One region of the Ferrimonas sp. YFM genome, then DNA from elsewhere that is predicted to be linked to it. Evidence: riboswitches for the same ligand, from Rfam matches in the RefSeq annotation. Region 1 holds a riboswitch; each other region holds the start of a gene.
The links. A riboswitch is a leader RNA that binds a small molecule or an ion and turns the genes downstream of it on or off. The one in region 1 is predicted to bind cyclic di-GMP.
Positions count from the first base shown of each region.

Region 2: another riboswitch for cyclic di-GMP. It lies ahead of QUE41_RS19320 (hypothetical protein); the one in region 1 lies ahead of QUE41_RS19950 (hypothetical protein).
Region 3: another riboswitch for cyclic di-GMP. It lies ahead of QUE41_RS08540 (hypothetical protein); the one in region 1 lies ahead of QUE41_RS19950 (hypothetical protein).

Region 1 covers NZ_AP027368.1:4,311,887-4,322,062, reverse strand. Annotated here, with positions in the region: gene QUE41_RS19975 (Ppx/GppA phosphatase family protein) at 1-896, shown strand, start outside; gene QUE41_RS19970 (L-cystine transporter) at 1,066-2,460, shown strand; gene QUE41_RS19965 (CoA-disulfide reductase) at 2,520-3,854, shown strand; gene QUE41_RS19960 (DUF3718 domain-containing protein) at 3,900-4,259, opposite strand; gene QUE41_RS19955 (prepilin-type N-terminal cleavage/methylation domain-containing protein) at 4,491-5,054, opposite strand; gene QUE41_RS19950 (hypothetical protein) at 5,172-7,817, opposite strand; cyclic di-GMP riboswitch class I at 7,897-7,976, opposite strand; gene QUE41_RS19945 (thioredoxin family protein) at 8,170-8,709, opposite strand; gene hemB (porphobilinogen synthase) at 8,872-9,843, opposite strand; gene QUE41_RS19935 (TatD family hydrolase) at 9,997-10,176, opposite strand, start outside.
Region 2 covers NZ_AP027368.1:4,175,123-4,185,298, reverse strand. Annotated here, with positions in the region: gene QUE41_RS19335 (cytochrome c1) at 1-693, shown strand, start outside; gene sspA (stringent starvation protein SspA) at 786-1,415, shown strand; gene QUE41_RS19325 (ClpXP protease specificity-enhancing factor) at 1,408-1,845, shown strand; cyclic di-GMP riboswitch class I at 2,313-2,393, shown strand; gene QUE41_RS19320 (hypothetical protein) at 2,476-4,497, shown strand; gene mraZ (division/cell wall cluster transcriptional repressor MraZ) at 4,866-5,324, shown strand; gene rsmH (16S rRNA (cytosine(1402)-N(4))-methyltransferase RsmH) at 5,324-6,274, shown strand; gene ftsL (cell division protein FtsL) at 6,277-6,591, shown strand; gene QUE41_RS19300 (penicillin-binding transpeptidase domain-containing protein) at 6,588-8,399, shown strand; gene murE (UDP-N-acetylmuramoyl-L-alanyl-D-glutamate--2,6-diaminopimelate ligase) at 8,386-9,855, shown strand; gene QUE41_RS19290 (UDP-N-acetylmuramoyl-tripeptide--D-alanyl-D-alanine ligase) at 9,848-10,176, shown strand, end outside.
Region 3 covers NZ_AP027368.1:1,813,350-1,823,525, reverse strand. Annotated here, with positions in the region: gene QUE41_RS08555 (WecB/TagA/CpsF family glycosyltransferase) at 1-1,544, shown strand, start outside; gene QUE41_RS08550 (glycosyltransferase) at 1,541-2,740, shown strand; gene QUE41_RS08545 (HAD family hydrolase) at 2,781-4,340, opposite strand; cyclic di-GMP riboswitch class I at 4,740-4,824, shown strand; gene QUE41_RS08540 (hypothetical protein) at 5,231-8,998, shown strand; gene QUE41_RS08535 (M90 family metallopeptidase) at 9,087-9,938, shown strand; gene QUE41_RS08530 (FMN-binding protein) at 10,103-10,176, shown strand, end outside.

The DNA of each region.
Region 1 (10,176 bases):
GCCTTTTGGCCGCCGTTACTCTAGGGTCCAACAGTTTCAATCTGCTCCTGGCCGAGCCCGTGCCGGGTTCTCTTCCTCGCATCGTCGCCAAACACAAGCGCAAGGTGCGTCTGGCCGAAGGGATGGATGAGCGCGGCCTCTCCCCTGAGGCACAGGCACGTGGGCTGGATTGCCTCGCCTGGTTCGGCGAGATCCTGGCCCAGGCTCAGCCTGCCCAGGTGGCCGTGCTGGCCACCGCCGCCCTGCGCTGCGCCGCCAATGGTGCCGCGTTCTGCGACCGGGCCGAGCCTCTGCTGGGTCATGCCATCCAAGTGATCTCTGGCGATGAGGAGGCGGAGCTTATTTACACCGGCATGCGCGCCTCCACCCCGGTTCAGGGGGAAGCCCTGGTGATCGACATCGGCGGCGCCAGCACCGAGCTGGTGGTGGGAGACGAGGGGCAGATCCACTACAAGCACTCCTTTGATCTGGGCTGCGTCCTCTACACCCAGGGTTACTTCTCTGGCGAGATCAACGAAGCCGCCTTCGAAGCGGCCAATGCGGCGGTGCAGGCCAGGCTGGCGGAACAGCTGCCCCGGCTGAAGGCGCAGCGATGGCAGCATTGCCTTGGCGTCTCTGGCACGGTCCGTGCCCTGTTTGAGCTGGCTCAGGCCCAGGGGCACGACTTGGATGCTTTGACGCCTGGGTATCTGCGTCAGGTGCGTCAGAGTCTGTGTCAGGACAGCGACGCTTTGCTGGCCCAGCTGGATGAGGAGCGGCGCATCCCCTTTGCCGCCGGCGTGGCCATCTTGCTGGCCCTGTTCGAGCTGCTGGAGATCGATGCCTTGAGACTGGCGGGGGGCGCCCTTCGTGAGGGGCTGTTGCACCGTTTGCAGAGTGCCCTGGCTTCTTATTAACTTTTACTTATATGCAATGCATTTTGGTGCTAAAGCCGGGCTTTTGGCCTCGGGTATCCTGTACTACCGCCCGAAATAAATCCCTCGAATTCCGGGTCTAAAGAACAATATCGCACCAAATTTTTTCACATTTCGCAGAGAGAGCCCCGTTGGGGCGAGGTAAAAGAGTATGAGTCTACTGGTGGTCGCCAACCTGTTGGTGATGTTGGCCCTGTTGTGGATGCTGTACCGCATGCAGCAGAAGCACATGAAATTTACCCACAGGGTGTTTGCCGGTTTGGGCCTGGGTGTTGCCTTCGGCCTGGTGTTGCAGCTGATCTACGGAGTGGACTCTCCGGAGCTGATCACCTCCATCGACTACTTCAATATCGTCGGCAAGGGCTATGTCCAGCTGTTGAAGATGATCGTCATGCCCCTGGTGATGGTCTCCATCATCAGCGCCATCCTTAAGCTCAAGGATGCCGAGGCCCTGGGGCGCATCAGCGGCCTGACCATAGGGATTCTGCTGGTCACCGTGGCCATCGCCGGCCTCATCGGTTTCTTCGTGGCCAACCTGTTCGGCCTGACCGCGGAAGGGCTGACCCAGGGGGCCCGGGAAGCGGATCGCGCCGCCTACCTGATGTCCCGGGAGGGCGCGGCCACCGGCATCTCCATCGCCACCACCCTGGTCAACTTGATCCCCGCCAACCCCTTCCTGGATATGACCGGGGCCCGGGATACCTCCATCATCTCCGTGGTGATCTTCTCCGCCTTCGTTGGGGTGGCTGGCCTGGGCCTGCACCGCAAGCAGCCGGAGGTGGCAGAGCGCTTCGACCGTTTCGTGGAGGTGGCCTACGCGGTGGTGATGCGCATCGTCACCCTGGTGCTGAGGCTGACCCCCTACGGTGTGATGGCGTTGATGACCAAGGTGCTGGCCACCAGTCAGTTCGCCGACATCTTCAACCTGATCAACTTCGTGGCCGCCTCCTACCTGGCCCTGGGGCTGATGTTCCTGGTGCACCTGGGGCTTGTCACCTTCTTCGGCGGCAACCCGGTGACCTTCGTGCGCAAGGTGTTGCCTGTGCTCTCCTTCGCCTTCACCAGCCGCACCAGCGCCGGCACCATACCGCTGAACATCCAGACCCAGACCCAGAGGCTGGGGGTGCCTGATGGCATCGCCAACCTGGCGGCCTCCTTCGGAGCCACCATAGGTCAGAATGGTTGCGCCGGCATCTACCCGGCGATGCTGGTGGCGATGATCGCCCCCACAGTGGGCATCGATCCCATGACCCCGACCTTTATCGCTACCCTGATCGCCACCATAGTGGTGGGCTCCTTCGGTGTGGCCGGTGTGGGGGGCGGTGCCACCTTCGCGGCGCTGATCGTCCTCACTGCACTGGATCTGCCAGTGGCCCTGGCCGGCTTGCTGATCTCCATCGAGCCGCTGATCGACATGGGGCGTACCGCGCTGAACGTGAATGGCGCCATGACCGCCGGTTTTGTTACCAGCCGGGTCTTGGGTCAGACCGACATGTCGGTGTATAACTCTGAGCAGGAACTGGACGTGGATCTGGAGTCGGCCTGAGCCGCCCAAGAATAGGATCAAGGCCGCCCCATGGCGGCCTTTTATTTGGAAGATAGTGTATGAGAATTGTCATCATCGGCGCCGAAGCCGCCGGAATGAGCGCCGCCGCCAAGGCCAGGCGCACCGACCCTGAGGCGGAGATCATCGTCTTTGAGCAATCCCAGGTGGTCTCCTTCGGCGCCTGTGGCTTGCCCTATTACATCGGTGACAGCTTCGATGACAGTGGGTTTATGGCGGAGCGCAGTGTCGAGCAGTTTCGCGATTCCGGCATCGATCTGCGCGTTGGCCACCGTGTCGAACGACTGGACATGGCCAAGCGCACCCTGCTGGTGACCGATCTGGCCAAGGGCCGCAGCTTTCCCCAGTCCTTCGACAAGCTGCTGATCGCCACCGGTGCTGCCCCGGTGGCGCCTCCGGTGACTGGCCTGGATCTGGAGCGGGTGTTTTTCCTCAAGACCCTGGAGGATGGCCTGACCATCAAGCCATTGCTGGCATCCGACCAGGTGCAGGACGTGGTGGTCATCGGCGCCGGTTACATCGGCCTGGAGGTGGCCGAGGCCCTGGTGCATCAGGGCAAGCGGGTGAGGGTGATAGAGCGCGCCCAGCGGGTGCTCAGCGAATCCTTTGACGCCGAGATCAGCGAACTGATGGAGGCGGAGCTGCTCCGCCAGGGGGTGCAGTTGCACCTGAACGAGTCGGTGACCGCTCTGGAAGGGGAGGGTCAGGTGCGCCAGGTGGTGTCGGAGCTGGGACAGTATCCGGCGGATCTGGTGATCCTGGCCACCGGGGTGAAGCCCACCACCGAGTTTCTGGCCGACACCGGCATTGACCGCCTGGCCAACGGTGCCATCGTCATCGACCCCCAGGGTCGCACCAGCCTGGCCAGCGTCTATGCGGCGGGGGATTGCGCCACTGTAACTCACAGAGTGACTGGCCGTCCCGCTTATCTGCCTCTGGCCACCAGCGCCAACAAGCTGGGCAGGATGATCGGCGAAAACCTCTGTGGCAGGGAGAAGCAGTTCCCCGGAACCCTGGGCAGTGCCGGGGTCAAGGTGCTGGGCTTGGAAGCAGGCCGAACCGGACTGAGTGAGCAGGAGGCTAAGGCCCAGGGGCTGGTTTACAGTACCGTGGTGATCAATGACAAGAACACCACCAACTATGTACCGGGTCAGAGCGACTTGCGGGTGAAGCTGGTGTACCGCACCGAGGACAAGCGTCTGTTGGGTGGCCAGGTGGCCGGTGGACCGGGCGCGGTGCTTAGGGTGGATGCTTTGGCGGCGGCCATCGTTGGCGGTTTGACCACCGAAGACCTGGGGATGCTGGACCTGGTCTATGCGCCCCCCTTTGCCCGAACCTGGGACGCCCTCAACGTGGCGGGCAATGTCGCGAAGTAAAGCTTGAGCCTGAAAGGGGAGCCTGGAGGCTCCCCTTCTCTTTGGCTAGTGGCCCTCTATCCTGAAGGTGCCGGTCATGGCGGTCAGATCGGTGATCTCCACCTCCTGCTTGATGGCATCCCGGCTGAACTTGGCCAGGTGTTTGGCCACCCTGGGGTCCGCATTGTATTGGGCGGCGAATACGGCAACCGGGATATCATTGCACTTCAGTTCCCGGGAAACCTGCATCAGGCGGTAGCCGGAATGCGCCAGAGTGCGATCCATCGAACGCCAGTTTTCGGTGACCGCAGTCAGGCAGAGCTGGGTTTCGATCCTGTCATCGGCGGCAATAAATTGCCTGTCCTGAGCTGTGGCTGTCCCCAGGGTTCCCAAGGCCAGCAGTCCGGTCATCAACAGTGTTTTCATTATTCAGTGTCCTTTCTGTGGTGGGGGTTAGCACACTGTGGCAGAGAGCCTGGGGAATGCTGTTAGCAAAGGGTGAGCAGATGTAACCGCCTTAGACTCCCCATTTGGGGAGTGACGGGATGAACAGCAGATTCTCAGCGGCTTATGAAGAGGCGCCGCTTCAGGGCGCAAATGCCCTCTTACAGGGCGATACAGTTTGACACACCATGGCTGGTCTCTGGCCAGCCATCTTTAGCGCTCGATAAGGCGAACGTGTCCCAGCTCAGAGTTGTACTCCACCACCAGTGCGGCACTGCTCCTGTCCCTGGTGTCTCCGCCCCCCCGATAGACGTAGCTGCAGCGGCTCATGGGGGCGCTGTCGCCATTTTCATTGTGGCGGTAGGCATGGTAATCGGCGTCCGCCGAGTTGGCATCACCTGGCAGTGTCGCCAGTGGTGGATCGGTCAGTAAGGTGTCCCAAAGCGAGACGCACCCCTGATCGCCCTGGCCTATCTGCATCGGCTGTCCCATGGGACTGTTTTTGTCGATGCCCAATGGGTAGCCCAGGGGATTCATGTCCAATACGCCGCCCACATAGCCGGGAAGGTTGACGATCTCCTCGCCTGGGCTCTCCAACTGCCATTTGGCATGGGCAAACTCCACCGCCTGCTGCAGGGCGGCTGTCTGGGCCCTGGCGGCATTTGCCTGAGCTTCCGGTGTCAGGTTGAGAAAGCGGGGCAGGGCCACTATGGCCAAAATGCCCAGAAGGATCAGCACCAGCACCAGTTCAATCAGGGTAAATCCGCGTATCTTCATCCTTGAGCCCTTAGGTCAGCACAGATCAGTCCAGAGGGGTAAGGGTAACGGATTTGCAGGAAATTGGTAAGAGTATCAAAGAGAAGGGGCGGCTCAGGCCGCCCCTTGATGCTAGGGTTAACGAATCAGGCTGAACTGGAAACTGTCCAGAGATTCCAGCTCGGCGGTGCCATCCTCGGCGATGGCAAAGCTTCGGGTCAGCACCTGTTCCGTGCCTTCACTGCCAAACCAGTAGAGGTGATGGCGCTGGGGTGAGGCTTCACCATTGGGATCAATGGGGCTCAGCTCCAGGCCGGAGTCGGTCAGGTACCAGACCATCTCAAAGGCCGTCGGCGCATTGGGATCCTCTTCAGGACATTGGGCCTGATCGACCCAGCCAAAACCTTCCTGATCGGTGGGCAGGCCATTGAGGTGCAGATCCAGTACGCAGCTCTCCTGACCCATGGCGGAGAGTCTCAGGTCCAGTGGCGCTGCCAGTCCCTCAAGGGTGAAGGGGCGCACCAGGCTCATGCTGTATTCGCGTACCTGGCCCTCCTCCTCTTCAGACACTTTCATCACGTCGCTGCCCAGACCTTCCGCAGGAAGCTGAATCAGTACCTGATCATCGGAACCAAACAGCATTTGCAACTGATGGTTGGCGTCAACCAGCCATGAACCAAGCAGGATCTCGGTTTCCATGAGGTCGCCCTCCAGCTCCTCCAGCCAGACCTGTACCTGTCCTTCGCGGCTGAAGTGGATCAGCGCCTCAAAGTCGCCGTCCTGAGCCAGATAACGTTTGCCCACCAGGGCGGCCATGGCGGTTTCATCGGCCACCAGATCCGGGGTGGTCGGCTCTTCGCCGGGCTCCACACCGTCATCGGGCTCCTGGCCGTCGTCTGGTTCGAAGCCACACTCCTCGGCATCTTCTACCTCACGCAGCTCCGGAGTCCCCAGATTGGCCAGGAAGGCGTCCATGGCCACCTGGTTGAAGCCCCACTGATCGCTGCGGGTCAGGCCTTCGCCAAGGACAAAGCCGTGACGTACCGCCCCTTCGTATTCGGTCAGAAGAGGCTGCGCCCGGCGACGATGGGTAAAGGAGTGGCCCCACTCAGGCAGGTTCAGCACCAGGCCCATGGGGGTTTTGTTCCAGCTGGCGTCGGCGTTCTCTTTCAGCTCGGGAGCGCCACAGCCGTTGTCATCGCACTCATCGTGCTCTATGACATAGAGTTGTACCTGACCCTGCTCCTGTTCAATGGAGCCCTGAAGGGCAACGGCCAGGCTGGTGTCATCGTCACCACCTATGTAGACCAGTTTGGGCTCTTCGGTGTCGGCGTCATTCATCAGCTCGGCCAGAGTCTGAACCGGACCCGTTGGCAGAACCACCTGGTTGCACCACCGAACCGAGGCGTCACACTCTGCCCGGTAGGGCAGCATGGCGCGGCTCTCCAGCTGCTTGAAGGTCATCTGGAAACCGCTGGCACCCTCAGGGAAGAGGTGGTCGCCACTGAACAGGGATTTCCACTCGTGTTCGCCCTTGGCGTAGCGCTTAAGTTTCAAATCAGACAGATCCAGCTGCTGAGCCCAGACCTGCTGGCGGCCATCCATATCGGAGCTGACGATGACTGAGCCATCCTCCTCCAGGGAGACCACCTCCACCTGGTCGTTCATCTCCGCCCAGGCTTCCCCTTTCCACACCAGCATGTCGCGATCTTCCTCTTCGGTAATCTCGACAAAACCGGCGTCAGGGCCGTCATAACGGAAGCGGTTGAAGGTGATCAGGGATTCCACCTTCTGAATCTGCTGGTAGCCCAGCTCGCGCTCTTTGATGCACTGGTTGGTGCTGGCGTCAAAGAACACCTCGGAGTGGCCATCCAGCTCGAACATGCCCCCTTCAGACTCAAGCAGGGTCAGCAGACTGGCCTCTTCGAGGTCGCCGCGCTCGCGCTTACGCTCGACTCTGTCCTGCACGTCTTCCGGGTCAAGAGGCAGCTCGCCGGCGACTTCGTCGGCGATGGTGTCGGCATCGGGCTCCTGGCCATTGGCTTCCGCCTCATCCACCCGGTTCACCAGACGCTCCAGGTTTTCGGTCAGGGTTTCGGCGATGGCGTCGGCCACTTCATTGTCTTCGGCGTCGCCGCCGGTGCCGCCGTTCTGCTCTACGGCATGTTTCGCCTTGGCGGTCACCCGGGCGACCACCTGGGCCACTCGGTGCAGCCGCTTGTAGCCGTCGCCGTTGGCCTGTTGCTGCTTGCCGACGATGTAGTCCTCGACCAGGCTCAGATCCGAGCCCAGAATGCCCAGGGTTTGTTCCAGGGCCGCTGCCGCGGTTTCCTGATCCACACCGGCCCTGTCCATCTCAGAGGCGAGCAGGGTGGTCAGCGGGCTGACAAACTCCACCACACCGGCCGGTGCCGTCATGGTGTAGCCCTGGGTCAGCACTACGCCCGGGTTGTCTTCATCCTCGGTCTGGCCGGCAATCACCTTCACCAGCATCTGCACCTGGCTGAGATCCAGGGTGGCATCGAGGTTTTCGAAACTGTACTGGCCTCCGGCCTGGGTCAGGGTGCTGGGCTCATCGGCGTCGCATTCGCCGTTGCGGTTGAGATCCAGACATACCTGGGCATTGACCAGATAACCATCGGCGGTCGCGCCTTCAAGGCTTTGGCCTGGCTGGGGTTCGGGTTGAGGTGCCGGGGCGGAGTCAGAGGAGCCGCCGCCACAGGCGGTGAGTTGGGTCAGAGCCGCTGTCAGGGACAGGGCGATAAGGTGGCGCTTGAACTGCATAAATCTACCATCTCCAATGGTTGATCCTATCCAAACGCTGTCTTTGGCTGTGTGGAGTCCTCCCAAAGAGGGACTCACCGCTGGAAACCCCGCTATCTCGCTTGGGCGAGACCGGAAGCTTTGCGTCCCAACCTCACGGTTGGTTTGCCATTGTCAGCGTAACGAAAACTGAACCCAGGACTCGGTTTATCCTTGGGTCGGGACCATTAGAGCATGGTGAAGTGAGGGTGTCAGTGGGTGTACTTGGTACTGAGATGAAGTGATGGGCGCTTGTAAATATTGTCTTTACAAATCAATGTTTTGAAGTGGCGCTAAGAGGCCGAACCAGTTGGGCTGATTCGGCCTGAGGGGATTATTTGAGGATCTCGGCCAGATCCTGCTCCAGGGAGTGCTTGGGAGTCTCGACGATGCGGCCGATCTCCTTGCCATCCTGGATCACCATAAAGGTGGGGATGCGCTTGAACTCATAGGCGGCCGCCAGGTTCTGCGGATCGGATTTCTGGCGATCGACGCCGATGTAGCGCACGGACAGCTTGTCGTTGCCGACCTGCTCCAGCAGTTTGGCGAAGCGTGGGGTCTCGCGATGGCAGTCGGGGCACCAGGTGCCGATGATCACCACGATCTCCGTGGGGGTGTCTACCGCCTTCAGGGCGTCAACCCAGTTGGACTGGGGTGCGTAGCTGTCGAAGTTGTCTCCGTAGCCGGGGATCGCGTCAATAATGTCGGCCATGGCCAGTTCACCGGTCAAAATTACCTCCTGTTTCTCCTCTTGGGTGCAGGTGGCGAAGGGGCCCTTCTGGCCCTCTTCGAAACCACAGCCGGAGTTTGCCATAGCGTAGGGGCTCATCAAAGCCGGGGCCAGCATCATGGCCAGCAAAGTTGTCTTTTTCATGGTGCTCTCATTCTCTCTATCCTGCTGACCAGTCTGACTCAGAATTGTCGACTTTGTTCTTCCAGAATTGTGGAAACGTGACCGGGATCGGTCAAAACCGAACAGGGGCGGGCAATGAAAAGGGGAGCCGAAGCTCCCCTTGTGTCGTTCAGGCGCGGAACCTTACTTCTCGTTCAGCCACTGGGCCACACGCTTGGCGAAGTAGGTCAGCACGCCATCGGCGCCGGCACGCTTGAAGCACAGCAGGGACTCCATGACGATCTTACGCTCGTCCAGCCAGCCGTTCTGGATGGCGGCCATGTGCATGGCGTACTCGCCGCTGACTTGATAGGCGAAGGTGGGCACCTGCAGTTCGCTTTTCACCCGGCGCACGATGTCCAGGTAGGGCATGCCAGGCTTCACCATCACCATGTCGGCACCCTCTTCGATGTCCATGGCCACCTCTTGCAGGGCCTCATCGGAGTTGGCGGGATCCATCTGGTAGGTGTGCTTGTTGCCACCTTTGAGGTTGCCGGCGGAGCCGACCGCGTCGCGGAAGGGGCCGTAGTAGCTGGAGGAGTACTTGGCGGAGTAGGCCAGAATCTGGGTGTTGACGTGACCCGCCTCTTCCAGGGCGTCACGGATGGCGCCGATGCGGCCATCCATCATGTCGGAGGGGGCCACTACGTCGGCGCCGGCTTCGGCGTGAGACAGGGCCTGCTTCACCAGCACCTCGGTGGTGATGTCATTGAGGATGTAACCCTCGTCGTCGATGATGCCGTCCTGACCGTGGGTGGTGAAAGGATCCAGGGCCACATCGGTGATCACCCCCAGCTCGGGGAATTCGCGCTTGAGGGCACGGACCGCTTTCTGGGCCAGGCCTTCAGGGTTGTAGGCCTCTTCGGCACCCAGGGACTTCTTCTCCTGAGGGGTGACCGGGAACAGGGCTACGGCCGGAATACCCAGCTCCACCAGCTCGCGGGCCTCTTCGATCAGCAGATCGATGGAGAGACGCTCGACGCCGGGCATGGAGTCGACCAGTTCCTTACGGGCATTGCCCTCCAGAACGAACACCGGATAGATCAGATCGTTGACGCTCAGCTGGCTCTCGGCCATCAGGCGACGGGAGAAGTCATGGCGACGCATCCGACGCATACGGCGGCGGGAAAAAGGTCCGGTTACAACGGTCACTTGCAGCTCCTTATGAATGAGGGGTTATCGCCAAAGACCGATCACAGTGTGACGGAGGTCAGGCCGATAGAACGGCGTCAATATTAGCAAACTCTACTCCTTAAGGCAGGAGCTTAATCACACTTGAAACAGGCGCTTGGCATTCTGTAGACAGTGTTGGGACAGCGTATCCACACTTTGGTTGCGCAGCTCGGCCACTTTATTGGCGATGTGTGGCAGCCATCTCGGTTCGTTGCGCCGGGTCTTAGGTTTGGGGCGGATGTCCCTGGGGATCAGATAGGGGGCATCGGTCTCCAG
Region 2 (10,176 bases), 140 kb from region 1:
AAAAAGGTATTCGCAGTATTGATCGCTTGCCTGCCGGCCCTGGCATACGCCGCCGGTGGCAACAATGAACACGTGGTCAGCGCCAACATCGACCTGACCGATAAGGACTCTCTCAAGCGTGGCGCCCAGGCGTTTATGGACAACTGCGCCGGCTGTCACAGCCTGCAGTACCAGCGCTATCAGCGCATCGCCGACGATCTGGAGATGACCGAAGATGAGGTCAGCGCCCTGATTCACACCGATGCCAAGGTGGGTGAGCAGATCACCACGGCCCTGAGCACTGATGACGGTGCCCAGTGGTTTGGTGCGGCGCCACCGGATCTGACTCTGGAAGCCCGTCTGAAGAGCCCGGACTGGATCTACTCCTATCTGAAGACCTTCTATGTGGATGAGAGCCGTCCATTCGGCGTCAACAACCTGGTGTTCCCTGCCGTGGGCATGCCTCATGTGCTGGAGGGGCTGCAAGGCACTCCGGTGCTGCAGGAAGATGGCACCATAGTGGCGACCGGCGGTTCTCTGACTGCCGAGGAGTACGATCAGTATGTTCGTGACATCACCAACTTCCTGGCCTACACCGGTGAGCCGGTGAAGCTGGAGCGTGAACGTCTCGGCAAATGGGTACTGGGTTTCCTGTTTATCTTCTTTATCATCGCTTACCTGTTGAAGAAGGAATACTGGCGAGATGTACACTAAACGCCAATAAGGTTACAATCTACCTCTTGCGCAGTTGGGGGCGGTCTCGCCCCCAACTGTTTTACCGTTTCTGAAAGAGTTTGGAGGATTCGATGGCTGTTGCTGCCAATAAGCGCTCTGTAATGGCACTGTTTTCCGGTGCTAGTGATCTGTACAGCCACCAAGTGCGCATCGTGTTGGCTGAGAAGGGCGTGGGTGTCGAGGTGATTCAGGTTGACCCCAACCATCTGCCGGATGAGCTGGTGGAGTTGAACCCCTACAACAGCGTACCGACCCTGCTGGACCGCGAGCTTGTACTGTATAACTCCCGCATCATCATGGAGTACCTGGACGAGCGTTTCCCTCATCCACCGCTTATGCCGGTATACCCTGTATCCCGTGGCCAGAGCCGTCTGATGATGTACCGCATCCAGAAAGATTGGTATGCCCTGGCCGAGCGCATCATGCGTGGTGACCGCGCGGAAGCGGCCCGTAAAGAGCTGACCGAAAGCATCCTGGGTCTGGCGCCCGTGTTTGCCGAGACTCCCTACTTCATGAGTGAGGAGTTCACCCTGGTCGACTGTTACCTGGCGGCCCTGTTCTGGCGTTTGCCTCAGCTGGGTATCGAAGTGAGCGGTCGCGGCAGCAACGAGGTGAAAGCCTACATGACCCGCGTGTTTGAGCGTGAGTCCTTCAAGGCTTCCCTGACCGAAGCCGAGCGTGAGCTGCGCATCGGTGTCTGAGCTGAGCCCTCAACGCCCCTACCTGTTGCGGGCGATGTATGACTGGCTGGTGGACAACGGTCTGACCCCCCACCTGGCGGTCAATGCGGATCTTCCCGGTGTAGTCGTGCCCCGTCAGTATGTGAATGATGGTCAGATCGTATTGAATGTGGCGCCCCATGCTGTGGGCAATCTGCAGCTGGGTATCGACGAAGTCAGGTTTAACGCCCGATTTGGCGGACAGCCACAGGCGCTGGTTGTGCCCCTGTACGCCATCGAGGCGATCTATGCCCGTGAGAACGGCGCTGGGACTCTGTTCCCGCCGGAAGAGGCGTACGAGCAGGTGCTCGAAGGGGATGACGCTCCCCTGCCTGAGCCATCGCCCACAGAGGCAGAACCCAAGCCGGAGGCCCCGGCAAAGGGACGCCCCAGCTTAAGGGTGATCAAATAGACAAGAAACGCGGCGATGGCCGCGTTTTTTTTTTGCGCTTTTTCTGGAAAGTTCCCTGAACTTTGTTCGGTAATCTGGAGCAAAGCTTCGGGATAACTCCGTGCTTCAAGTTGGACGAATTGTAACCGATCTCATTTGTGTGATCTGGATCGCAAAATGGACTTCGTGGGCTAAAGTTTTCCAGCAAGCGACGACTTCCATGTTCTCGCCAGAGTCGGTGGAAGAAAGATACCGCATCCCAGAGACTTACCCTGATTCTTCGGCAATTTCTTGATGAAGTCCTTGGTTAACACGATACTAAAGTGTCGTTAAACAAGGTCATAAATCACTCAGGAATGGGCCTCTTTTCAAGTCAACTTGGCCATTTTGAGTGGTTTGTCCAGAAAGTGGTCGATCAGTATTCTGTTCCCCAGTTATGTCGGCGCATCCCCTGGGGGCCGCGCCTGTTCAACACTCAATAATCAGACAGCAGATAAAGGCAACTCCCCTGGTGGGAGGCGCAAAGTCACCGGTCTTACCGTCAGTGGCAAGACAGCGGGACTACCTCATGTCTGGCAATGGTCTTCCTTCCCGGGTTGAAGTCCCTGCCTGCGCACGTCTCTTATCTGCCGACAGTTGGAGAAATCAGACTTGAATCGGCAACAAGAACAGATTAACAACGGCATCGTACCGTTGAAGAGCTTGTTTGGGGCAGCACTTCTTACTTTTACCCTGAGCGCCTGTGGCGGTTCAGGTGGGGACAGCAGCAATCCAAATCCGGACCCTGAGCCACCGCCGGTGATTCCTGACCCGGATCCTGAGCCGGACCCGGATCCAGACCCAGAGCCGGACCCGGATCCTGAGCCCGACCCGGATCCCGAGCCGGACCCGGATCCTGAGCCAGAGCCGGATCCTGAGCCGGACCCGGATCCCGAGCCGGACCCGGATCCTGAGCCTGAACCGGACCCAGAGGTGGCCCCGGTGCTGCAGGGGGACGCAGTCTACTTCAACGGTCAGAATGCCTATGGCGAGATTGCCGACTGGCAAGCCGACGGCGAGTTCCGTTTGGTGGCCTGGCTGGACGACGTGAACAGTGACCCGGGAGCCAGCACCGTACTGGTGTCCGCTGACGACGGAGACTACCTCTCCTTCAGTCACAACAGCGTCGAAGGTCGCTGGAACGGCAACACCGTGTCGCTCACCGGTCCGTTCGAGTTCAACCGTACCCGCTATGTGGAGATCACCGTGGATAACGGTAAGCTCAGCGCGTCCGATGGCGAGAGCCAGGCCAGCATCAACGACGGTGCGGTGGACGCGGATGCCGCCACCTACCGCTGGATCTACCGTCTGAACGACAGCTACTCCTCAGGGGGACTTCAGGCCCTGGCACTGGTGGATCTGGACAACGCGGAGAAGACCCGCACCCTGACCTTCGATCAGGACCAGGGTGTGGTGGCCTCCGGCGACGGCGCCGAGGGCACTCACCTGTTGCACGGACTGGGCAGTGGCGACTGGCAGGCGATCACCTCCAACGTGTCGGCGCCTGTGCCCCATGTGGCCAGTCAGGCGGACTGGGATGCTGAGTTTGACAAGAGCTATCCAAACCAGCGTCCGCTGATCGGGACCACCAATGGCAATGACGAGAAGAAGTTTGCCTGGCAGGGTCATTACTGGATGCGTGCCTATGTGCGTATGGCTGAGACCTATGGTGACACCAAGTACCTGGATTATGCCGTGGAGCTGGCTGACCACATGTTCAACTACACCGATGAGAAGCGGGTAGAGCGTGGTGAGTTGAATATCCATAACGAGCCCTATGAGGGACTGGCACCCAAGCTGTACCTGAATACCCCGGGTCTGCCGGTACCTGGCTGGCGTCGTCCCTATAACGGTGCCTGGCGAAATGAGGCGCTGACCGACGGTATGATCCTCAACAGCATCCTGCGGCTGGTGGATCACATCAAGAGTGAGAACCTCACCCAGTACATGGAGCGGGCGGATTACTACATCGGCCGGGCCGAGCGAATCGTGCGTGCCCACGACAGCTCGTTCAGCACCACCAAGAACGGTGCCATTCAGGGGTCCTACTTCTATGTGAACTACAAGAACGAGGACTATGGCGACGGTGGTCTGTTCTCCAACCCGCTGCCGTTCAACCACGACATGACTCTGGGTACGGCGATGATCTACCTGGACAAGTGGGGACAGGGCAACAGCGACCTGGGTCAGAAAGCCAGGGAGATCCTCGGTTTCTACATGGACAACCTGAGGATGGAGAGCGACAACCTGTGTAACTGGGACTACCAGTTCCTGGCCAACGGTGGCGGCAAGATGGAGGACTTCAACCATGCCCACCTGGATGTTGGCTTCATGGTGGTGGCCCGCCAGGAGGGCCTGCTGGATAACGATGAGCCTCTGACCTGTATGGCCAATGCCCTGGTCGAGCGCGTATTCCTGGCACCGGCCATGGCCAGCTTCGGCGTGGATGGCACCGGAGTCAGCTCCACCTGGGACCAGATGGCCATCGGCTACGACTGGATTGAGCTGCAGGGATGGGATCCCCGCGTGGGTCTGGTGGCCGACCACATCCTGCGCCACTACGGAGATCTGAGCTGGTATCGTGCCTATCTGGGGGCGGCCAACTCCCTCTACTGGCAGGCTCAGGCCCAGTAACAGGGGATGACCCGCAGGCCAGCTCCGATGAGTGAACTGGACTCGACCGCAAGGCTGTTCGGGGGGGCTCGCCTGCTAGGGGTCATCAGACTGACCGGCACAAAGCCGATATACATCACGGGGTCCCTGGTCGGGCCCCGTGACTCTTTCCTGCCAAGTGGGATTTATCCATCATTCCCACCTGCGATTAATTCCCGGATAACTCTCTAAAAACTAAGCGTAAAGCCCCGAAAATACAGGCTTTAGCCTTCATCTGGCTTCCTTGACAATCCTCGCTTTGTGTCCATAAACTTGGTAGCTTGTGGGAAAAAGTGGTTATTTGTGGGAAAACCTTGTCCGACTGAAATTTAACAGGGATGGAGTAGCCAGTGTTCAGAGGCGCCAGCAGCATCGCACTTGATGCCAAAGGCCGGATCGCCATACCAAAGCGATACCGGCCGTTGTTGTGTGCGGAAGACGCCGGTCCCTTGGTGGTTACCGTAGACATTCACTCCCCCTGCCTGTTGCTGTACCCCCTCCAAGCCTGGAGCGAAGTGGAGCAGAAACTGGCGCGCCTGTCGGATACCCAGCCCAGTGAGCGGGCCGTAAAACGGTTGCTGCTCGGTTATGCCAGCGACGTGGAGATAGACCGCATGGGAAGGGTACTGATACCGCCTCCCCTGCGTCAATTCGCCTCTCTGGAGAAGCAGCTGATGCTGGTGGGCCAACTGAACAAGTTTGAGATCTGGTCGGAAGAGAACTGGCAGAACCAGATTGAAGCCTCCCATGCCGCAGTGGAAGCGGAAGCCTTTATCGATAATCAACGTTTACAGGAATTTGCCCTCTGATGGCGGAAACTTTTAGTCATGTCACCGTGCTGCTCAAAGAGGCGGTGGATGGATTGAACATCAAACCGGACGGCATCTATGTCGACGGTACCTTCGGCCGTGGTGGTCACAGCCGGGAGATCTTGTCTCGCCTGGGGCCCGATGGTCGCCTGTACGGCATCGACCGCGACCCTCAGGCGGTGGCGGTGGCCGAGGAGCTGGAGCGGACCGATTCCAGGTTCCGCATCATTCACGGTCCCTTCTCCGGCCTGGCAGACTACCTGAAAGAGCGCGGACTCGAAGGCAAGGTGGATGGCGTCCTGCTGGATCTGGGGGTGTCTTCTCCTCAGCTGGATGACGCCGAGCGCGGCTTCAGCTTCCTGCGGGACGGTCCGCTGGATATGCGCATGGACAACAGCCAGGGCGAGACCGCGGCTCAGTGGCTGGAGCGGGCGGATGCCAAGGACATCGCCTGGGTGATTCGCACCTTCGGTGAGGACAAGTACGCCGGTCCCATCTCCCGCGCCATCAAGGCCCATCTGGAGGAGGGCAAGCCCCTGACCCGCACCCGGGACCTGGCGGGGCTGATCGAGTCCATCACTCCGAAACACAAGCTGGAGAAGGGCAAGCATCCGGCCACCCGCACCTTCCAGGCGATTCGCATCTACATCAACAGCGAGCTCGAGGAGATTGAGCGGGCCCTGGCCGGTTCCCTGCTGGCGCTGGCGCCCGAAGGCCGGCTGTCGGTGATCAGCTTCCACTCACTGGAAGACCGCATGGTGAAACGCTTTATGCGCCGGCAGAGCCAGGGTGAGCCCCTGCCTCCCGGTCTGCCTCTGACCGAGGACCAGATCAACCAGACCCGCACCATGAAGACCGTCGGCAAGGCACTCAAGCCAAGCGATCTGGAAGTGGATGACAATACCCGTTCCCGCAGCTCGGTTCTGCGGGTGGCGGAAAGGCTGGGCTGAAGATGATCCTGGGCGATGCCGGTCTCGGTTCCGCCATCCTGGCGGATCTGCGCCGCCAGTGGCCGGTACTGCTTCTGGGCGTGTTCGTCCTGGGCAGTGCCCTGGCCGTGGTATGGACCGCCTATGAAGCCCGGGCGATGACCAACGCATTGAACCAGCAGTTGCAACACAGGGATGAGCTGGATATTGAGTGGCGCCACCTGCTCCTCGAGGAGCAGACCCTGACCGAGCACAGCCGGGTAGGGCGGATGGCGGAGAAGCAGTTGGGTATGGGACGTCCCGCTCCGGGACAAGAGGTTGTGGTGAGGCTGCCATGAAACCAGCAACGCGCAAGAAGCGCCCATTGAAGCGACGCAGTGCCAAGGCACCGGCCAAGTCCGGGGCCAAGCAGAACCTGCATCCCACCCTGTTCCAGTACCGCTACCGCTTCGTGGTGTTTGCCCTGTGCGCCGTATTCCTGGCCATCGTTGGCCGGGCCGCCTACATCCAGGTGATCTCGCCGGACCGGCTGATCTACGAAGGGGACATGCGCTCCCTGCGAACCCAGACCCGGGAGGTCCAGCGCGGCCTGGTCACCGACCGCAACGGCGAGATGCTGGCGGTCAGTGTGCCCGCCGAGGCGATCTGGGCCGACCCCAAGGTGCTCAACCAGAAGAACAGTTTCGCCGATAGCCGCCGCTGGCAGGCCCTGGCCGAGGTGGTGGGGGAAGACGCCGACACGCTGGCGGCCCGCCTCAAGGCCAACCCCAAACGTCGCTTCGTCTATCTCAAACGTCAGGTGACCCCGGCCCTGGCCCGTTACGTGCGGGAGCTGAAGATCGCCGGCATCGGCCTCAAACCGGAGTCTCGCCGCTACTATCCGGCGGGAGAGATCACCGCCCAGCTGGTGGGGATCACCAACATCGACGACAAGGGCCTGGAGGGGCTGGAACGCCAGTACGACGACTGGCTCACCGGCTCGGCCAGCAAGCGCCGGGTGCGCAAGTCCCGGGACGGTAAGGTGGTGGAGAACCTGTCGGTGATTGAGGAGGGGGAGAACCCCAATGATCTCAAGCTCAGCATCGACATGCGCTTGCAGTCTCTGGCTTATGAGGAGCTGAAGAAGGCCACCGAATACCATATGGCCAGCTCCGGCTCCATCGTCATTCTGGATGTGGCCACCAGCGAGGTGTTGGCCATGGTCAACACCCCGAGCTACAACCCCAACCAGAGGGCGGGGATGCAGAGTTTTGCCATGCGCAACCGGGCGGTGACCGACACCTTCGAGCCCGGCTCCACGGTGAAACCCCTGGTGGTGGCTACGGCCCTGGCCGAGGGAGTGACCGAGCCCGCCGAGGTGATCAACACCAGTCCGGGCTACCGCCGCATCGGCGGCAGCATGGTGCGGGATACCCGTAACTTCGGCAAACTGGACATCGCCCATGTGCTGCTCAAGTCCTCCAACATGGGCACCTCCAACCTGGCCCTGCGGATGGACATCGAGACCCTGTTGGACAGCTATGCCGGATTCGGCATCGGCGAGTATTCGGGGATCAACCTGCCCGGCGAGTCCACCGGCGTGCTCTCCCGCCGCCATCGTTGGTCCGACTTTGAACGGGCCACCCTCTCCTTCGGCTATGGCCTGAGTGCCACCCCCCTGCAGGTGGCCAGGATGTACGCCATCCTCGGCAATGGTGGCCGCAAGAACCCGGTATCGATCCTTAAGGTGAAGCCGGACCAGATGCCGCCGGCGGAGCAGGTGATTCCCGAGTGGGCCGCCGAAGAGGTGGTGTCCATGCTCTCCGGCATTACCGGCCCGGAAGGCACCGCCAAGCGGGCCCACATCGATGGCTATACCGTGGCCGGTAAGACCGGCACCTCCCGCAAGGCCATTGCCGGTGGCTATGGCGATGACTTCGTCACCTTCTTTGCCGGATTGGCGCCTGCCGAGCGGCCCAGGCTGGCGATCTCCGTGGTGATCAACGACCCCAAGGGGGAGGATTACTACGGGGGGACGGTGGCGGCCCCGGTGTTTGCCAAGGTGATGTCCGGTGCCCTGCAGATGCTCAACGTGGCACCCGTAAGTGATAAGGAGCGGGCCGGTAATCTGGTGGCCCGCCGAGGAGGCGCAAATGATCGCTCTTGATGATCTGTTGGCGCCCTGGATGACGCTCGACACACAGACAGAGGTTCAGGGTCTGACCCTGGACAGCCGCAAGGTGGTCCCCGGTGACTGCTTTGTGGCCATACCCGGCCATCTGGTGGATGGCCGCAAATACATCGACGCCGCCGTGGCCAAGGGGGCCGTGGCGGTGCTGGAGGAGGCGGAGCGCGCCGGCGTCCTCGCCACCCAGCCAGTGCTGCGCATCGGCCTGCCCAAGCTGGCCAGCCAGCTCAGTGGCATCGCCCTGCGCGCCTATCCACAGGCGGCAAAGCCCGTGCTCTATGGGGTGACCGGCACCAATGGCAAGACCACGGTGACCCAGCTGCTGGCTCAGCTCCACCACCTGATGGGGGAGAAGGCCGGGGTGATGGGCACCGTGGGCAACGGCCTGTGGGGGGCCCTGGAGCCCTCAGCCAACACCACCTCCGACGCCATTACCGTGGCCCGCTCATTGGCGGAGCAGGCCGGGCAAGGGGCCCGGGCCATCGCCCTGGAGGTGAGCAGCCATGGATTGAGTCAGCACCGGGTGGACGGTCTGCCCTTTGCGGTGGGGGTGTTCACCAACCTCAGCCGGGATCACCTGGACTATCACGGCGACATGAACGGCTATGCCGAGGCCAAGGCCCGGCTGTTTGACCTGCCTCAGCTGGGCGCCGGAGTGTTCAACCTGGATGACCAGTATGGGGCCCAGTGGCACCGGCGCTGGCCCGCAGACAAGCCTTCGGTGGGCTACAGCCTGGATGGGGCCACCTGCCGGGGACAGTTCCTCTCGGTGCAGTCTGCCGACTACCACCCAGGTGGGGTAAAGGCGCAGCTGGACTCCAGTTGGGGCAGCTTCGAGCTGAACTCGCCGCTGATCGGTGCCTTTAACCTGGCCAACCTGCTGGCGGCACTGGGGGCGCTGTTGGTGCGCGGTGTGCCGCTTAAGCCGCTGATTGAGGCGGCCGGTCTGCTGAAGCCGGCCCTGGGCCGGATGGAAGCGTTCACCGCGACCGGTAAGGTGGCGGTGGTGGTCGACTATGCCCACACACCGGATGCCCTGGGCCAGGCGCTCAAGGCGTTGAGGCGTCACTGTCGTGGCCGCCTCTGGTGCGTCTTTGGTTGCGGCGGCGACCGCGACGCTGGCAAGCGTCCGCTGATGGCCATGGAAGCGGAAGCGGTGGCCGACGAGCTGGTGCTCACCGCCGACAACCCCCGCACCGAATCGGTGGATCACATCATCGGCCAGATGCGTCAGGGACTGACCGGACGTATTCCCTGCCGCGTCGAGACCGATCGAGCCCGGGCGGTGGCCCTGGCGCTGACCGAAGCCGACGAGAACGACATGATTCTGGTGGCCGGCAAGGGCCATGAGGATTACCAGATTATCGGCACCGAGCGGCTGGACTATGACGAACGTCGCTGGGTGCAACAGTTGATGGAGGCCAAGGATGATTGAGCTGACCCTGAGTCGGATGGCGGAGATCCTCTCCGGTGAGCTGGTGGGCGAGGACCGGATGGTCTCCAGCCTGTTTACCGACAGCCGCCGTCCGCAGGCGGGCGGCGTGTTTGTGGCCCTCAAGGGAGAACACTTCGATGGCCATCACTACCTGAGTCAGGTGGCCGAAACCGCCGCCGCTGCCCTGGTGAGCGAGCCCCAGCCGTCAAATCTGCCACAGGTGGTGGTGGCGGACACCCGTCTGGCCCTGGGTCAGTTGGGTGCCTGGCTGAGCCGCAAACTCAACCCTTATCGCGTCGCCATCACCGGCTCCGTGGGCAA
Region 3 (10,176 bases), 2.2 Mb from region 1:
TCTTTGCCGATTATCTGGCTCTGACTCGCCGGCGCCACAAGAAACCGATGTTTCTCTCCACGCACGGCGGCTTCTTCCACACCAACTACGCCCGGGCCTTTAAGCAAGCGTACTTTCATACGGTCACCAAGCGTACCCTGACCGCCTACAGCCGGGTGTTTGCCTGCAGCATCAACGATGCCGAGCTGTTTCAGCCTCTGACCCAGGACCGACTGGAACTGGTGGAAAACGGTGTGGAGATTGGCAAATTTGCCGACCTGGGCAGCCATGATCTGCGCCCCCAGCTGTTGTGCCTGGGACGCTTTTCCGACAACAAGCGCATCGACAAACTGCTGTTTGCCATGGAGCAGATGCGCAAACTCCAGCCCCAGGCCAGGCTGCGAATTGTCGGACGAGACTGGGACAACAACCTTGAGCGCCTCAGTCAGTTGATCACCCAGCTGTCTCTGGAGCACAACGTGACCATAGAAACGGATCTTACCGATGAACAGATCCGCCGACACGTCTGCGATTCCAGCTTTATCGTCAGCGCCTCGGAGTATGAGGGATTCGGCCTCACCCTGGTGGAGGGTATGTCTGCGGGCCTCATTCCCCTGGCCTCCCCCATTCCCAGCTTTCGCCGCATCATAGACAGAGCCCAGGTGGGACGGGTGGTGGACTTTGACGATCCCGGCGAAGCGGCGATGGCTATCCACCGCTATATGGAGGAGTGCCGGGAGGACTACACCAGCCGGCGCACCCAGGCGATTCAGGCTGCGGAGCGCTACGCCTGGCCTGGCGTCACCCGCCAGTTTATTCGTGCCTACCGAGAGGAGCTCGAATCACCCAGAGTCATTCAGGGGGTGCAGATGGATGCCCGCTGCGGCGAAGAGGTGATTCAGTTGCTGGATAACGCCGTCGAACACCACGCCCCGCTGAAGATGGCCTACGCCAATGCCCACACCATCAACCTGGCACGGCGGGATCCCGAGTATCAATCCCTGTTGAACCGTTTTCTGGTGGTCAACGATGGCGTGGGCGTGGAGATCGCCAGTCGCTGGAAGTATGGTCGCGGCTTCAATGAGAACCTCAACGGCACCGACTTCACCCCCAGGTACCTGGCCCAGAGTCGCCATCAACTGAAGGTCTTCCTCCTCGGTGCCGATGAGGCCAGTGTGTCGCGCTGTTTCTCCATCTGGCGTGACCGCTATCCCCAGCACCACTGGGTGGGCTATCACCATGGCTTTGCACCTGAAGAGGCCCAGCCCGGGATTTGTGACACCATAAGGCGCAGTGAGGCCGACCTGGTGATCGTGGCCATGGGCAACCCCAGGCAGGAGCGCTGGATAGAACAATACCTCCCCCAGACGGGCGCGTCCCTGGCCATCGGCGTGGGGGCTCTGTTCGACTTTACCGCCGGCAAGGTCCACCGGGCGCCGAACTGGATCCGTACCCTCAGAGCCGAATGGGTCTACCGTTTACTGCAGGAGCCCGGACGCATGTGGCGCCGCTATCTGCTGGGCAACCTGAGCTTCCTGTTTAACGCCTGGGGGGATCAGTCATGACTGGCACACCCGCCCCCCAAGGGGGTGATCGACGCAAGAGAGTGCTTCATCTGGCGGTGGAGTACCCCTCCCTGAACCGGGACACCAACACACCGGCGGTCAGGCACTTCATTCGCGCCAACCCACAGGTGGACTATCGGGTCTTCGCCCTGAGACGCACCGCCAACCCCTTCGCCGTCAACGCCCTTGAAGGAGACGACCAGGGAGACCCACATGTCACCTCAATGAAGTACTGGGGGTTGCCCTACGGCCTGTTGCTGTTCTTCAGCATGACCCTGCTTGCCTGGCGCATCCGCCGCATCTTGCGCCAGGAGGGGCTCAGCTACGACCTGGTCCATGCCCACAAATTTGCCTTCGAAGGGATCGCGGGCTGGTGGCTGGCGCGCTGGCTAAACATCCCCCTGGCGCTGTCGGTAAGGGGAGAAGCAGAGGCCAAGATACTGAAGTATAAGCCTCACTATGACCTGTTTTTCAAACGCCAGCTGAAAGACGCCTCGCGAATCTACTATGTGTCCGCCTGGTTCAAACCCCTGCTCAACGCCAGGTTTGACCTTCCACCGGAGAAGCAAAAACTCCTGCCCAACTTCGTCGCCGAGCGCCACTGGAACACCACCCCGGATTTTCAGGCCAACAGGCTGGCCTCCATCATGGATCTCAACGTGCTCAAGAAGAAGGGGCTGGCCCGCCTGGTTAGAGTGGTGGCCCGACTGGCACCCCGTTATCCCGACCTGGTACTGGAGATCATCGGAGGCGGGACCGAACAAGCCTTCAACGAGGCCAAGCAGATGATCGAAGCCGCTGGCATGGAAGACAGGGTGATCCTCAAGGGGGAGATGGACAACATCAGTCTGCTGTCTGCCCTGCCTCAGTATGGCGGCATGGTGCTGCCCAGCGTCGATGAAACTTTTGGTATGGTGTACGTCGAAGCCCTGCTCAGTGGCGTTCCCATACTGCACTCCGAAGAGACCGGCATAGATGGCTTTCTTGACGATGTGCCCGCCCGGGTGGTCGCCGACCCCTACAGCGATGACTCGGTGGCCGATGCGATGGAGCAGCTGCTGCTAAACCAGCGGGATTACCGTGACTGGCTGCTGGCCCATCAGGAGTTGTTGGCCGAGAAGTTCAGCAGGAAGCAGCACATTGATGGCTACAATCGCGACTTTCAGCTGCTGCCATTGACCAAACTGCCAACCTGACCCAAGTTGCCCAGAGAGCACCACTTGCCCGGGCTCACTATCAGGCTCGCTCGTCCTCCTTGATGCCGGACGATAGCACCCCAGACGCTTCCCTGCCTGCAGGTTTAAGAGGCGCCATCGCCTGTCGGAACCCCCACACATCCTTGGCCGCCCTGGCGACAACATAGAGCAGAATGACCAGGGTGTGCCACTGGGACAACTGCGCCCAGGTCACCGCACCGGCAGCCCAGCAGATCGCCAGCACCAAAAACAGCATCAACCCATTGAACAGGTGCAGCGGCATCCCTTTACGTTCACCGCCAAACCGGTAGGTGACATAGGGAATCCACTTGGACAGGCCGTGGGTAAAGCAGAAGAGTGCCCCAACCAGGGAGGAGCTGAACACGACGAAATACCCCGCCGTCCTGGCCAGTTGCAGCAACAGCATCGGCACCGAACGCCCCCTCTCCCTGATCCGGTTGAACCAATAGAAGGTGGCTCTGACCCCCAAAAGCAACACCATGAAGCTGGCCCAGACGGCGAGCGCAGCTTCCATACCTTGCAGACCCGACACCTGAGGTACCCAGCTTAACTCTTTCGCCAGCCAGGCAGCGGGAAGTGCCAGAATCATGGCACTCATCCAGGCAAACCAGGGGCGAAAGGCACTGCCCAGCCTCAGAAACGCCTCACTGACCTTGGGCTTGGCCTCATACAGCAAACCCAATCTGTCGTTTTCCGCATAGCCAATCTCGTAGGCACTGAAATAGGAGAGCAGAAACAGGAACAGACTGGCACAGGCGAGCAGCGGCTCAGGACTGGATAAACCAAACACCAACACCATGGTCAGGTAGTCATGACCGATGACCGCCCGGGTAAAGTAACTTTCGGTGGGGCGCTTCACCTTCTTGGTGTAAACAAAAGGCAGCATGGGGTCGATACCCGCCCTCACCGGCCTGCTATCGGGCCAGCGACACAGAAGGCCCCTGGTGCTGGCTTCGAGAAGATCCCTGTCCAGCATGCTGTCAGTGACACTCCAGGCCCCCTCAAACGCCTCCTCACCCAGAGACTGTCTGACCCACTGCGCCTTGCCCTGTTGACGAAAATAGACGGCGTTGTGCAGGGTTGAACTCACCAGCAAGGGCCAGGGAACCTTCGCGGCATCCAGCAGGGGTTTGAGTATAAAGTCAAAGCCATAACTCACCAGATAGATGGGCCCCTTGTGGCGCTGCAGCGGCGCCATCAGTTTGTGATTGAGATATTCGGGCCCCAACTGCCTGACTCGGCTGGCCCACATTTTTCTGGACCAGGGAAACAACATGAGCAACGCCTTGACCCGATACAGATCCCGGTAGTGACGGTGCTCGGCGCCGCTGAACCAGCGCCAGGGTTGCAGCAAATCCATCAATTGCAGAAACAGAGCCACCAACAAAGAGGGCTGCACCGAGGCAATGAACTGCTCGGTAGAGTTACTGAGCCACAGGGTATCGTCGACATCAATAAAAAGCGGCGTCCCTTCCGGACAGGCCCTCAAACTGTCGACAAGCTCGTCAGGCGGCACCAGAAAGGGAACCGTTTCGCTCTTTTGCTCACCATCGTTGACTAGCACCTTTGTCTCGCCCACGAAGTCAACTCCCTGTTTCTTTTAACAGCTCTAAGTTTAGGCAGGGTGTGCGGGTCCCTCCACCTTGCGGAGAAAATCGCTCGTCCGGCACGGCCTTCGTTCACAGAGGGCTCACATTTGGGACTCACTCCACACACAAGCGCCACCTAAAATAAATTTTCCCTACTGACAAAGAACCTTTTGCGCATAGTAAATAACAAAATTTTTACCACTCATGGAAGTGTCTGTTTTAAGGTCATATAAACATCACTTTGCGCCATTTTTAACCCAATAATCCAAACATTAGGTTGTTTTCCGATCATCGATTAGGCATTCTACCTTCGCCTTCGGGCATACGCGCCGTTTGCAACCCATAAGGAATGTTACATCCATGTTGCGCCCGGCAGTTGTAACCACGACAGCAGACAAAGGCAAACTCAGCGAAAGCTGAGGACGCAATATCTCCGGTCTAAAGACTTCGGTCCATGATAGCGGGATTACCTCATGTCGATGGTGTACTGTGGACACACAACTCCTTATAAAAATGGAGGTTGTGTCTTGTAGTCGCAGTCCCTCACTGACGTCGCCATTTTGTCTGCCCAGCTAAATTGAGGCTTGTCATTATGGCTCGGCAGTTTTTTTGGGGGAGACCACTTGGACAAGGTGGTGCGCTATCGCATGCCCTTGTTTTTGTTTTCTTTCTATCTATTTTTTTTCCTACGACCGTAAACGCTTCCAACGCCGTTCATTTTAATGGCAATGACGCGTATTCCCAGATTGATGCCTGGCAACCCAGCGGCCCCTACAAGGTTGTCGCCTGGCTGGCCGAACTACACCCAACGTCCAGTAACAGGACGATTCTTCTGAGTTCCTCCTCAACCACCGATTTCCTGTCATTTACCCACAGCAGCGTGCAGGGTAAGTGGGGCAGCGACTATCCAGGCGTTTGGAACAAGCTGGACTTTGCCACTTCTCGCTACCTGGAGATCCAGGTGGACTACGGCAAGCTGACCGCGTCTGACGGCAGCACCACCAGAAGCGTGCGCAATAAGAGCATCCAGCCTGACGCCGTCGCGTTTGACTGGCTTTATCGCCGCGGTTACAGCGATTTTTCCCAAGGTGCGATTCAGGGCCTGGCCCTGATCGATCTTGGCAATGCTGCCAACTCCCGAGCCTACGCCTTTCAACAAGGCAAAGGCCTGGTCGAGGTAGGCGGCAGCGCGTCTTTTGATCCTCTGGTGAACATTGGCACAAGCGACTGGCGCACCGGCCCTCACACCATCAGCAATCCCGCCCCTGACCATTTTGACGATGGCCAATGGAATGCCGCATTTGGCAACGGCGGTGTTGACCCCGTGGAGCCAACCGATCCCGTTGAGCCCACTGATCCCGTGGAGCCAACCGATCCCGTTGAGCCCACTGATCCCGTGGAGCCGACCGATCCTGTTGAGCCCACCGACCCTGTAGAGCCCGCTCCTTCCGGCGAGTCTGCCGCTGCCCGCTTTAACGGTGACAACGCCTACGGTGAGATCGCCACCTGGCAGCCCACCGGTAAGTTCCGTGTCATCGCCTACCTGAGCGAACTGGACCCCGTTGCCGACCAGCGCACCGTCCTGATCAGTGACTCCAAGTCCAAGGAGTTCATCGGCCTGAACCACGGCAGTGTTCAGGGGCAGTGGAACGGCCAGTATCCCGGTATCTGGAACAAATTCAGCTTCAACGCCACCAAGTACCTGGATCTGACCGTCGATTTCGGCAAACTGACCGCCACCGACGGCCAGGTGACACACAGCATCAGCAACAGCGCCATCGATCCCACCAGCGTCAGCTACAACTGGCTGATGCGTCGTGGCAGCAAAGACTTCTCCCTGGCTGGCGTTCAGGCGATCATCCTGATGGACCTGGTCAACCCGCAAAACTCCCGTGCCTATGGCTTTGAGAATGGCCAGGGTCTGGCAGAGGTTGGCGGCAGCAGTGGGGTAAACACCCTCGCCGGCGTACAGACCGGTGACTACTCCGTGGGTACTCACCAGGTAACCAACCCCGACACCAGTGTGTTCAGCGACGCCGAGTGGCAAGCCGTATTCGGTGGTTCTGACACCACTGATCCGGTAGAACCTACGGATCCCGTTGAGCCGACCGACCCGGTTGAACCCACTGATCCGGTTGAACCGACTGATCCGGTTGAGCCCACCGACCCCGTTGAGCCCACGCCTCCTGCAACCACAGGTCAGGCGGTACGCTTCGACGGCGTCAACAACTTCGGTGAGATCGCTTCCTGGCAGCCCAAGGGTAAATTCCGGGTTGTGGCCTGGCTGACCGAGCTGGACAGCGACAGCGGCGCCCGCACCTACCTGCTGAGCAACTCCGGCACTTCAGAGTTCATCGGCTTCACCCACAAAGATGTGCAGGTGAAGTACGGCAGTGACTTCCCCGGAATCTGGGGCAAGTTTGACTTCGCCGGTCAGCGCTACATCGATGTGACCATCGACTACGGTAAGCTGACCGCCAGCGACGGTGTCACCACCGCCTCTGCCAGCAGCACGGCTTTTGATCCAACCGCGGTCTCCTTCGACTGGCTCTACCGCCGCAACGGCACCTACTCCAAGGGTGCTCTGCAGGCCATCAGCCTGATCGATTACGCCGATCCCGCCAATTCTCGCACCTACGCCTTCGATGCCGAGCAAGGCATGGTGGAGCTGGGCGGCAACAACGGTACTGTGCACAACACCAGCAGCTCTGATTACTTCCAGGGCAACCTGACTGTATCCAATCCTGAGCCCACTCACTTTGACCAGACTCAGTGGGATGCGCTCTACCCTGCCGGTGACAGCAACGAGCTTACGGAACCGACTGAGCCAACGGATCCTACCGATCCGACTGACCCAACCGAACCAACGGACCCGACCGAGCCGACGGATCCAACCGAGCCGACGGATCCCACCGAACCGACGGATCCCACCGATCCTCCGGTGACCAACCCAGATGCTGACCTGCTGTTGCCTGCCGACGCCAAGGCAGTGCAGTTCAACGGCAACGGTGCCTACCTGGACCTGCAAACCTGGCAGCCTGGCGGTGAGTACCGAGTGGTTGGCTGGCTGGATCAGCTGGACAGCAACGCCGCGGCTCTGACCTATCTGGTGAGTGGCAATGGCAACTACCTGGCCTTCAGCCACGACAGTGTGGAAGCCAAGTTTGGCAGCTCCACCGTGCGCATCGAGGGTCAGTTCGCCTTCGACCAGACCCGTTACGTGGAGATCAACGTCAAGTCCGGACGTTTGACCGCCTCCGACGGCCAAACCACGGTCTCCACCAACAACGGTGCGGTGTCCACCAACGCCACTTACGATGCCGCTTTCCGTAACGGCAGCAACTACAGCACCGGTGCCCTGCAGGCTCTGGCTCTGATTGACTACAGCAACGACGACAACGTTCGCGGCTACACCTTCAACGCCAGTCAGGGCGTGATCGAAACCAAGAGCAACAGCACCGACGCCAGCTATCTGTCCGGTGTCGGCTCCGGCGACTTCCTGACCATCAGCCAGAACGTGGTTGCTCCCCGTCCTCTGCTGGCCACACAGGCAGAGTGGGACGCTCAGTTCAACAAGGTGTATGGCAATGGCCGTCCCCTGCTGAACACCACCAATGGTAACGATCAGAAGAAGTTTGCCTGGGAAGGCCACTACTGGCTGCGTTCCTACCTGACCATGGCCAAGACCTTCAACGACGACAAGTACCTGGACTACGCCGTTGAACTGATTGACCACATGTTCAACTACACCGACGAGAAGCGCGTTGCCCGTGGCGAGCTGAACCTGGGTAGCCAGCCCTACGACCTGGCTCCCAAGTACTTCCTCAACAACCCTGGCAAACCTGCTCCAGGATGGCGTCGCCCCTACAACGGCTGGCGTATTGAGGTACTGAGTGATGGCCAGATCCTGAATGCCATCACCCGGGTTGCGGACTACATCAAGTCTGAGAACAAGACCCAGTACACCGCCAAGGCGGACCAGTACCTGGCGGAAGCGGCGCGGATCATCCGCAGCCACGACTCCTCCTACAGCACCACCAAAAACAGTGCGATTCAGGGGTCCTACTTCTACGTTAACTACAAAAACAGTGACTATGGCGACTCTGGGCTGTTCTCCAACCCCATGCCCTACAACCACGACATGACCATGGGCATCGCCATGATCTACGTGAACAAGTGGCTGGATGGCGGCGAGCCAGTGATGGAGCAGCGGGTCCGGGAGATCCACGGCTTCTTCAAAGACCATATGCGCTACAACAGTGATGGCACCTGCACCTGGGATTACGCCTTCAACAGCAGCGGTGACAACAAGCTGGAAGACGTAAACCACGCCCACCTGGACGTAGGCTTCATGGTGACCGCCTACAACGAAGGCTATGCCTCCGATGACAGCGACCTGAAGTGTCTGACCAAGACCCTGACCGACAAGGTGTTCATGGCGCCTGGCATGCTGCATTACGACGTCGCCGGCGGCGGCATCAGCAAGCGTTGGGACCAGATCGCCACCGGTTACGACTGGTCTGAGCTGGCCCCTTGGGACGCCCGTGTTACCGAGATCAACAAGCACGTGCTGCGTCAGTATGGTCAGGTCACCTGGTACCGCCCCTACCTGGCCTGGGCCCAGATGCTGCACTGGCAGAACAAGTAATCCCCCACACGCAAAGGCGGCCTTCGGGTCGCCTTTTTTTAATGTCATTTTCCCAACCATTCCCTTCCCTGGCTTCTGCAGCTAAGCTATGGCCATGTTTGACTTTTTCTCCAACTGGCGGCGGCAGAGACTGCTGGCTCGATTCGACCCTGAGCGCCGGGCCCGCTGGCAGCAGAACCTGGATGCCCTGGCCATTCTCCATGGTCTCACCGCAGGCGAGCAGACCCGCCTGATGGAGCTGGGCTGGTGCTTTCTTCACGACAAACGCTTTACCCCGGTGATGGGGGCCAAGCTCACCGATGATCACTGCATCGACATCGCCCTGATGGCCGCCCTGCCCGTGCTCAATCTGGGGCTGGAGGCCTATGGAGTGTTCCATGAGCTGCTGATCTATCCTGAGGAGTTTGTCAGCGATCGCCACTACCTGGACGACAACGGCGTCGAACATCAGAGCGTGGAGGAGCTGTCGGGCGAGGCGTGGGAACAGGGGCCGGTGATCCTGTCCCTGTCAGAGCTGGGCTACAGCAGGCAGTGGAGCGGGTTTAACCTGGTGATCCACGAACTGGCCCACAAGCTGGATATGGCCAACGGTGGCATCGCCGACGGCCTGCCAGCTCTGCCTACGGCCCTGCAAAAGCGGTGGCTAAAAGCATTCCGCGCAGCCTTTGTTAATCACTGCCGTCAGGTTGAAATTGCCGAGTCTCTGCCCGAGGGTTCGGCCCAGGCGAACCTGGCCTGGGACCGACTGTGGATAGACCCCTATGGCGCCGAGAACGAAGCGGAGTTCTTTGCGGTCTGTGTGGAGGCGTTCTTCACCGACCCCATCGCCCTGAACCTGGCCTACCCGCCGCTCTTCCAACTGCTCAGCGAGTTCCTGGGGCAACACCCCATAGAGCGGGCGCCCCAATGGCAGCCCCTGCCCCATCTCTGCCAGAACTGATTTACGACCAAACTCCAGGCCACTCAACCCAGTGTGAAGCCGGTCACCCTTCTTCCCGCGCTACGGAAAACCACTATATTGCCCCTCACGGCGTTTAATTAGTCTGCTAGTCAAAGGTCAACTCCGACCCGGTCAACGAGTTACAAACGAGTTAGGAGCCATCGATGGCAGCACATAACAAGACACGCCGCTACGCACTACCCGCCGCAACCCTGGTTGCCCTGGCCTTTTCAGGCTG